3 regions of the Marinomonas sp. TI.3.20 genome follow, and region 1 is predicted to be linked to each of the others. Evidence: predicted binding sites of a transcription regulator. Region 1 holds the regulator's gene; each other region holds the start of a gene.
What was found. The regulator LexA, encoded in region 1, represses DNA repair genes until DNA is damaged. The targets are predictions, from matches to a motif close to TACTGTNTANNTANACAGTA.

Region 1 (3,259 bases):
ATAGGCTAGCTGCCGTAACTCATCAGGAATAACACCAAACTCAAAACGATGCTGATTATTCTCTTGATCCAAGCCCAAGCCTTGAATATAAGGCGCTAAACCTTGCTGTGCGTACTGGATGAAATTGACAATACTTTGAATCTGTTGAGGAATTTTAAGCAACAACTGCCCTGTTAAGCTAACGTCATCGGTCAACTCTTGCTTTAAGTTCACTAGATTTTTTTCGAGCTGTCGCAACCAGGTAATACTTTGTTGCAAACGAACCTCGTGACGGAAATGGCCGATTGCCTTATCAGGCAAATGATGCCCCTCGTCGAAAACATAAATAGTTTCTTTCGGCGGCGTTAAAATTGCCCCACCACCAAGCGATAAATCAGCAAGCACTAAATCGTGGTTGGCAACAATCACATCCGCGTCTTCAATTTCACCGCGCGCTTTAAAAAACGGGCACGCAGAGTAATTAGCACAGTTGCGGTTAGTGCACTGCTGATGATCCGTAGTCAAGCGGCGCCAATCTTGATCCCTAATAATGCCAGACCAATTATCCTTGTCGCCGTCCCACTCACCCTTAGATAAAGCAACATCCATCTCTTGATAAAGCGCGGTGTTAATATCATCAGATTGAAGATGTTGTTCAAACAACCCAGCAAACATATCCTCTATACCTTGCTCTTCAGAACTCAGAAAACCTTCCAAGTTATTCAAACAAAGATAACGCCCACGCCCTTTTGCTAAGGTATATTTGAAACTTAATTCGGTATGCTCTAACAGATCAGGCAATTCTTTATGGAGAATTTGTTCTTGCAAGGCTACGGTTGCCGTTGAAATAATCAACTTTAAGCCACGCGCTTTTGCAATTGGAATCGCAGCCAGACAATAAGACAGTGTTTTACCCGTCCCCGTCCCCGCCTCAACAACGGCCACATGCTTTTCGTCTAACCGCTCACCTTCGCTCCCTTGCTTTATATTTCCCAAAGTACGGGCGATTGTGCCGATCATCTGACGCTGACCAACTCTAGGTTTATGGGACTTTGCTTCCAGCGAGGCTCGGTAAGCAAGGTGAATTTGTGTTTTTAGTTCATCTGAAAGCATTTAATTTATTGAGTATCTTGAATAATGCTGTATATAATAACAGTTACTGTATAAACAACCAGATGACGCTATGATTAAATTAACCAACAGACAATCTGACGTACTAGAAACCATTCGTGAATTTATTAGCGAAACAGGTTTTCCTCCAACTCGTGCAGAAATAGCCCATCGCCTAGGGTTCAAATCTCCCAATGCCGCTGAAGAACATCTAAAAGCCCTCGCTAAAAAAGGGGCCATAGAAATGCTTTCCGGCGCATCCCGTGGCATTCGCCTGCTTGAAGACCCTGCTTTAGCAGAAAAAGCGGATGCCGGATTACCCGTTATTGGCAAGGTCGCTGCTGGGTTTCCAATTTTGGCCCAAGAAAATGTCGCGTCTCATGTTAATGTTCCAGCCGCGATGTTTTCACCTAAGGCGGATTACCTTCTTTCCGTCTCTGGCACTAGCATGAAGAACATAGGCATCATGGAAGGAGACCTACTTGCTGTTCATAAGACGACAACTGTTCGTGACGGCCAAATTGTTGTTGCTCGAATAGGCGAAGAAGTCACTGTTAAACGATTTTTCCAAAAAGGCAGCTTAATTCGCTTAGTACCGGAAAATGAAGACTTTGACGATATCATTGTAGATTTAGAAAGCGAAGAGTTTGCTATTGAAGGACTTTCAGTAGGCGTCATACGCCAAACTATTTAAATCAGAACCTTCAGCCGAAAAGCCAAAAGGCGAAGCAAATGCTTCGCCTTTTTTAATGCAATATTTTAGGCCTTACATCCATATCTTCTGGATACTCCATGTCATCACCAAACGTTTCTTCTTCCGAATAAACAAAATCAATCCCTGCATGAAACATGCATTTTGCCAGTTCAAAATAACGTTCTTTAAGATAAGACTTAGTATCATCAGAAATTGTTAATGTTGCCAAGGGCTCTGCATTCTCGCCCTCTTCGCCAGCTGGACGCAATACAATATCGCCATTGTCCAGCTCAATAATTTCTAGATAGGATTCTTTCATATTTAATACTCTGAGGATTCTTCTCTAAAACGCAACACCAACTCCGTTAGCTTAGATAAAAACACATTAACCGATGCACCGTCATCGCCGCCACGACCAATCAAGTTTGCTTCATTGGCTTTAACAAACATGGAAGAGCGGCATTCAAATTGAACCAAATAAGCTTGCTCTAATTGATTTAGCCAAGAACCAGATTGCAAAGATAAGTCATGCAGTTCGACTAATACCGGCACGACAACATCTTTATCTTTAGCTTCTTTCAACAAACCGTCAAGTTGCAAACCAGAGGTTAGTTGGTAAGCCAAACCAACCTCCTGTAGCAATCCATTCAACGCACTGCGCAAATGAAAGATTGCGGCCCCTTCCAAACTTGCGCCAAGCCAAGAACCTGCATCTTCTTGACTTTGTCGAAGAAAACGGCGTGCTGAATCCAACTTTTGATTGGTTAAACTCGCTGGAGTTGCAGCACTCATTTCTTTTTCTTACCTTCTTCAACGACCCATTGCTTACCAACATAATAGGCTTTCCAACCCGTTGGCTTACCTTCTTCTTCAGTCATCACATACTGCTCTTTCGTCTTACGACTGTAACGAATAATGGTCGGACGACCTTCGTTATCCATAACTGGAGCATTAGAGAAAAAGTGATATTTAGGATCGATCTGCTCCATGTAAGGAAGCAATTCTTTCACCAGCGGTGCTCGAGTTTCTCGCTTACGCGGAAACTGACTAGCCGCTAAAAACAAACCCGTTGCACCATCACGTAAAACGTAATGATCTTCTACTTTTAAACAAGCTAGGTCAGGCATCGGAACTGGGTCCATCTTAGGTGGCGCCGCTTCCCCGCTCTTCAAAAGCTTGCGAGTATTTTTACAATCGTCGCTGGTACAACCAAAATATTTGCCGAAACGGCCTGTCTTAAGCTGCATTTCTGAGCCACATTTATCACACTCAAGTACAGGACCATCGTACCCTTTGATCTTAAATGTACCCTCTTCCACCGCATAACCAGAACATGTTGGATTGTTACCACACACGTGTAACTTACGGTGTTCATCCATCAAATAACTGTCCATGGCAGAACCACAAATATCACAACGTCGCTTATTGATCAGCGCTTTTGATTCTGCTTCATCGTCATCTACAGCAACTGCTTCA
Region 2 (3,259 bases), on a different contig from region 1:
TTGCTGAGCAGGTGCTTGGTTATAGCCACCTTGCTGTGGCTGATTAAAACCTTGCTGTGGTGCTTGCTGAGCGGGTGCTTGGTTGTAACCGCCTTGCTGAGGCGCTTGGTTGTTACTATAACCACCTTGCGAACCTGAATCATAACCGCCTTGCTGGCCGCCATTGCTGTTATCACCACGGCCATCAAGTAACTGCATTTCGTTTGCTACGATTTCTGTTGTGTAGCGTTTGATGCCGTCTTTTTCCCACTCACGCGTACGTAAAGAACCTTCTACGTAAACTTTTGAGCCTTTTTTGATAAAGTCACCCGCAATCTGACCTAAGCGGAAATTACCGCGGTCCATAAAGGCAACCCGGTGCCATTCAGTACGTTCTTGCATTTGTCCAGTTTGCTTATCGCGCCAGCTTTCTGATGTTGCTATGTTAACGTTTGCAACCGCTGCACCCGATGGCATAAAACGCACTTCGGCATCATTGCCAGCGTTACCAATTAAGATAACCTTGTTAATTCCACGTGCCATGACGCTCTCCAACTAAATAATTCATTATCATCTTTAAAGGTTTACTTGCGGCGCAAGGCGCTGCAATGTCTCTTTATCGAGTATTTTTTTGTCTACTTTAAGATAAGCTGTGCGCTCATCTATGAAAATCTGCATATCTTCCACGCCTTCCACATGGGAAAGCTGGTCTGCAAACAGTTTTATAGCCGCATCATCGCCTTCTGGTAGGCTAAATGCCATGCTGCTCAGTTGTTGTATTGTAGGCTGGTATAAGCAAACTATCGACCACAACAGCAATACTAATCCGACGACAAGAAATAAACTGTTGCTGGAAGAGTACTGTAATAGCCAACCACCACCAACGCCTCCGATAAAGGAACCTAAAAACTGATGGGTAGAAAAAACCCCCATAGCAGTTCCACGATAACCAACTGGGGCTAACTTACTAATTAAAGAAGGTAATGTTGCTTCTAAAGTATTAAAACCGACGAAATAAGCCCATAGAAGAAGTCCAAAAGCCCATAAATAGGGAGCCCATTGCAACAACAAAGTACTAAAGCCCAACAATACAACAACACCGAACACCACTTCTTTCATTTTACCTTTAGCTTCGGCAATTATTACCAATGGTACCATACCAACAAAAGCAAAACCCATGATCGCCAGATACAACCAACTATGATGAGCCAAAGGAAGGCCGAATCGAGTGATTAGTAAGTGAGGCACAGTGACAAATAATGCCGTGAGACTTGAATGCAGTAACAAGACGCTAATATTTAAAAAGCGCAACTTACTATCTTTAAGTACTTTTCCTAAGGCGATAGCACTGGGCGTCGTATCTCGACGGAAAGTATGCTGAACCACATTTGGCACCATGAAGAGCACTAACGCGATACCTAGGAAAGAAAAACCGAAGGATAAGTAAAACAGTCCTGACAAACCAATAAGATCGAATATCCAGGGGCCCAATACCAACGACAGCATGAAAGAGGCACCGATACTGATACCAACGGTGGCCATTGCCTTAGTTCGGTTTTGCTCCCGAGTGACATCGCTCAGCAACGCCATTAATGTACTGGCAATGGCGCCAGCGCCCTGCACGGCTCGACCGATAATGAGAACACTAATATCGGTCGCGTTGGCGCAAATCAAACTCCCCAAAGCAAACAATAATAAGCCAATAACAATCACACGCTTACGACCGATACGATCCGACCACATTCCCATCGGAATTTGTAGACAAGCTTGAGTGAAACCGTAGATACCAATTGCGGTACCAATTAAGGCAGCATCCGACCCTGTTAAGCCATCGGCGGCTACACTAATAACCGGCATAATAAGGAAAAGACCTAGCATTCTAAATAAATACACTGATGCTAGTGCGAGAACAGAACGACGTTCGAGTACATCCATAAGGAGATTACAACCACTCAACTTAGGGTTTAAAAAAGAAAGATGCCTATTTTACCTAAAATATCGTTGAAGCTCTATTTCAAGTACTGTAAAAATAGACAGTTATTCCACCAACAATAACGATGTTAATTTCTGTAGCTAAAAAACTATTTGGAGACTCATGGATACCATCACCATACGCGGAGCTCGCACCCACAATCTTAAGAATGTGGACTTAGACATCCCCAGAGACAAACTAGTGGTGATCACAGGACTGTCAGGTTCGGGTAAATCTTCTCTCGCCTTCGATACACTATATGCAGAAGGCCAACGACGCTATGTAGAATCCCTTTCGACATATGCTCGTCAATTTTTATCCATGATGGAAAAGCCAGATATAGATCATATCGAAGGACTTTCCCCAGCCATATCTATTGAACAGAAATCTACATCACATAACCCGCGCTCAACAGTCGGAACTATCACAGAGATTTATGATTACCTCCGCCTCTTATTTGCACGAGCAGGTCAACCACGCTGTCCTGATCATGGAGAACCTCTTGAAGCGCAGACCATATCACAAATGGTTGACAAGATAATCTCCCTACCTGAGGAAACTAAAATGATGTTGCTCGCACCGATCGTAAAGGATCGCAAAGGTGAGCACCTTCATATTCTTAGTGACTTGTTATCTAAGGGATTTATTCGCGCACGCATTGATGGAATCGTTGTCGATTTAGACGATGTTCCAGCTTTAGAAAAGAATAAGAAACATACTATCGAAGTTGTCATTGATCGATTTAAAGTTCGTAGTGACCTTAAATTACGTCTAGCTGAGTCCTTTGAAACCTGTCTGGCTCTGTCAGACGGCATCGCTAAAGTCCTCAATATGGACGACGACAAGGACATTCACATTTTCTCAAGTAAATTTGCTTGCCCTGTTTGTGGCTACAGCTTAACGGAGCTTGAGCCTCGTTTATTCTCATTTAATAACCCGAATGGAGCATGCCAAACCTGTGACGGCTTAGGCACTCATCAACTATTTGATCCAGATCGCATCATTCAAGACGGCACATTAACCCTTGCTGAAGGCGCCATTCGCGGCTGGGGACGACGCAGTATTTTTTACTACCAGCAATTGACAGCATTAGCAAAGCACTATGGCTTTGATGTAGAAGCTAAATTTAAAGACATTCCAATAGAATTTCAAAATAAAATTCTAAAAGGCTCAGGCAAAGATAAAATAGATTTTGTTTACATCAATGAACGCGGTGACAAAATGATTCGATCTCATGTCTTTGAGGGTGTATTACCGAACCTTCAGCGTCGCTATCATGAGACCGAGTCTGACAGTGTTAGAGAAGAC
Region 3 (3,259 bases), on a different contig from region 1:
AATTCAACAAAAAATGCGTTTCCGTTCAAAAGTAACATCGGTATTACGTAGCTACCTAGACGATAACGGCTTCTTAGACATCGAAACACCAATTCTAACGCGTGCAACACCAGAAGGTGCGCGTGATTACTTGGTACCAAGCCGTACACAACAAGGCAGTTTCTTCGCGCTTCCACAATCACCTCAGTTGTTTAAGCAACTGTTGATGGTGTCTGGATTCGACCGTTACTACCAAATTGCAAAATGTTTCCGTGACGAAGATTTACGTGCCGATCGTCAACCTGAGTTTACTCAAGTAGACATCGAAACGTCCTTCATGAGCGAAGAACAAATCATGGGCATGACAGAAGAGATGATCACTAGCTTGTTTAAAGAGCTAATGAGCGTTGATTTGGGTACATTCCCTCGTATGCCTTACTCTGAAGCAATGGAAACTTACGGCAGCGACAAGCCTGATCTACGTATTCCATTGACGATTGTCACTGTGTCTGACTTGATGGCTGATGTGGACTTTAAAGTCTTCTCTGGCCCAGCAAAAGATCCTAAAGGTCGTGTTGCTGCCTTGAAAGTACCGGGCGGTAATTCACTGACTCGTAAGCAAATCGACGAATACACTAAATTTGTTGGTATTTACGGCGCCAAAGGCTTGGCATACATCAAGGTAAACGACAAATCTAACCTTGAAGAAGGCCTACAGTCTCCAATCGTTAAGTTCTTGCCGATGGAAGTGCGCCAAGAGTTGATGACTCGTCTTGATGCACAAGATGGCGACTTGATCTTCTTTGGCTCTGACTCTGCGAAAATAGTTAACGAAGCGTTGGGCGCATTGCGCTGCAAATTGGGTGAAGACCTTGATTTGTACACTTGCGAGTGGGCACCTTTATGGGTAGTTGACTTCCCAATGTTTGAAGAAACATCGGACGGCGGCATTACTGCCATTCACCATCCTTTCACCGCGCCTTCTTGCTCTGCAGAAGACCTAAAAGCAGATCCGCTTAATGCCTTGTCTCAAGCGTATGACATGGTTCTAAACGGCACTGAATTGGGTGGTGGTTCGATCCGTATTCACCAGTCTTCTATGCAAGAAACCGTGTTTGAATTGCTTAATATCAGCGAAGAAGAACAAGAAGAGAAATTCGGCTTCTTGTTAGACGCATTGAAATTCGGTGCGCCACCACATGGTGGTTTAGCATTTGGTCTGGATCGTCTTGTTATGTTGATGACGGGCTCGGCTTCTATCCGTGACGTAATTGCCTTCCCTAAAACGCAAAGTGCAACTTGTTTGTTGACTCAAGCGCCAGGTGAAGTAAGCGAAAAGCAGTTGAAAGAGCTGCACATCCGCGTTAGAAAGCCTGTTACAGAATAGTAACATTTGACCTTTAAACTTATTTTAAAACAGTAAGTTGTGTTAAAGGATTGCAAGAAAAATGTAAAAGGCCGCTTATTTGCGGCCTTTTTTATACATTTACATTGCATACTTATGAAAGGACTGTTGGAATATACAGTAATGATAAAGAATACGGGAACTCAATGACTGTCACGAGAATATTAGCGATTGATCCAGGCTCTCGAATTACAGGTTTTGGAATCATTGATGTTTCAAATGGCAAATCCATTTATGTCAATAGTGGTTGCATTAGATTACCGGATGAAGCGCTGTCGGTAAGGCTAAAACATATCTTTAATAATGTGTCGTCTTTGCTGGAAGAATATAATCCCCAGGAATTCGCCATCGAAGAAGTGTTTTTAGCTAAAAATGCGAACTCAGCATTGAAGCTTGGGCAAGCACGAGGTGCGGCCATTGTTGCCGCTTCATTGCGAGAACTGTTTGTGCATGAGTATGCGGCTCGACGAGTGAAACAGTCCGTCGTGGGCAACGGCAATGCAGACAAAGAACAAGTTCAGCTCATGGTTCAGTTACTTCTGAAATTATCCGCGAAGCCTCAGGCAGATGCGGCAGATGCGCTCGCGATTGCTTTGTGTCATGCTAACACTCGCACCTCTGGCGGCTTGGAATATGGCGTCGGTAAACGAGCAGGGCGCACTTCTAAACGTTGGACTGAACAAGATGTAAGGAAAGCACTTTGATCGGACGAATTGTCGGTACCTTGGTAGAAAAAACACCACCAGAGCTTTTGGTTGATGTGAACGGCATAGGCTATGAAATCAGTGCCTCTATGACGACTATTTATGACCTGCCGCAAGTGGGTGACATGGTGACTTTATATACTCACTTTCTAGTAAAAGAAGACGCCCAAACACTTTATGGGTTTATTGATAAAAATGAGCGTGCCTTGTTTCGTGTGCTGATTAAAGTCAACGGCATTGGTCCTAAAATGGCCTTGGCTGTCTTATCAAGCATGTCTGCGGAAGAGTTGGTTTCGAATGTACAAGAGTCAGATGTATCTGCCTTAACAAAAATCCCTGGTGTTGGTAAGAAAACGGCAGAACGACTTATTATCGAATTACGAGATAAGCTCGGACAGGCGGCGAAAACCGACTTGTTTTCTACGCCAGCCGTATTGCGTCAAGTCCAGACAGATCCTAGGCAGGAAGCTGAGGCAGCGCTTATTTCTCTTGGCTATAAGCCTCAAGAAGCCGCTCGTGCTATTGCTGGTGTTCCTATGGACGCCGCTAGCAGTGAAGATGTCATTAGAGCCGCACTTAAAGGTATGCTAAGGAATTAATGTATGATTGAGCAGGATCGAATTATAACGGCTGAGATAAAAGGCAGCGACAGGCAAGTAGATCGTGCTATTCGCCCTCAAGCATTAGCAGAATATATAGGGCAGCCGGTTGTCAGAGAGCAAATGGAAATATTCATCCAAGCTGCTAGACAACGAAATGAACCGCTTGATCATACTCTGATATTTGGGCCGCCAGGTTTGGGTAAAACCACATTGGCTCATATTATTGGCAATGAAATGGAGGCGGACGTAAAAACAACGTCGGGGCCGGTACTTGAAAGAGCGGGAGACTTAGCGGCATTATTAACCAATCTAAACGAAGGGGATGTGCTTTTTATTGATGAAATTCATCGATTAAGCCCAGCCATTGAGGAAATCCTGTATCCAGCCATGGAAGATTATCAGCTGGATATTATGATTGGTGAAGGGCCGGCGGCGCGTTCGATTAAAATTGAACTCCCTCCTTTTACACTTGTCGGAGCAACAACTCGAGCGGGTTTGTTAACATCACCGCTTAGAGATCGCTTTGGTATCGTGCAGCGTTTAGAGTTTTATGATGTTGAATCGTTAAC

Region 2: a site for LexA is predicted at 1,999-2,018, ahead of uvrA (excinuclease ABC subunit UvrA). Genes of this name have one in related genera too.
Region 3: a site for LexA is predicted at 1,488-1,507, ahead of ruvC (crossover junction endodeoxyribonuclease RuvC). Genes of this name have one in related genera too.

The regions. Positions count from the first base shown of each region.
Region 1 covers NZ_JBAKAS010000020.1:17,437-20,695, forward strand. The annotation lists gene dinG (ATP-dependent DNA helicase DinG) at 1-1,092, opposite strand, end outside; gene lexA (transcriptional repressor LexA) at 1,163-1,783, shown strand; gene V6259_RS16755 (hypothetical protein) at 1,836-2,102, opposite strand; gene V6259_RS16760 (DUF6586 family protein) at 2,105-2,575, opposite strand; gene topA (type I DNA topoisomerase) at 2,572-3,259, opposite strand, start outside.
Region 2 covers NZ_JBAKAS010000019.1:25,070-28,328, forward strand. The annotation lists gene ssb (single-stranded DNA-binding protein) at 1-522, opposite strand, end outside; gene V6259_RS16380 (MFS transporter) at 556-1,914, opposite strand; gene uvrA (excinuclease ABC subunit UvrA) at 2,075-3,259, shown strand, end outside.
Region 3 covers NZ_JBAKAS010000006.1:70,206-73,464, forward strand. The annotation lists gene aspS (aspartate--tRNA ligase) at 1-1,366, shown strand, start outside; gene ruvC (crossover junction endodeoxyribonuclease RuvC) at 1,531-2,088, shown strand; gene ruvA (Holliday junction branch migration protein RuvA) at 2,085-2,687, shown strand; gene ruvB (Holliday junction branch migration DNA helicase RuvB) at 2,691-3,259, shown strand, end outside.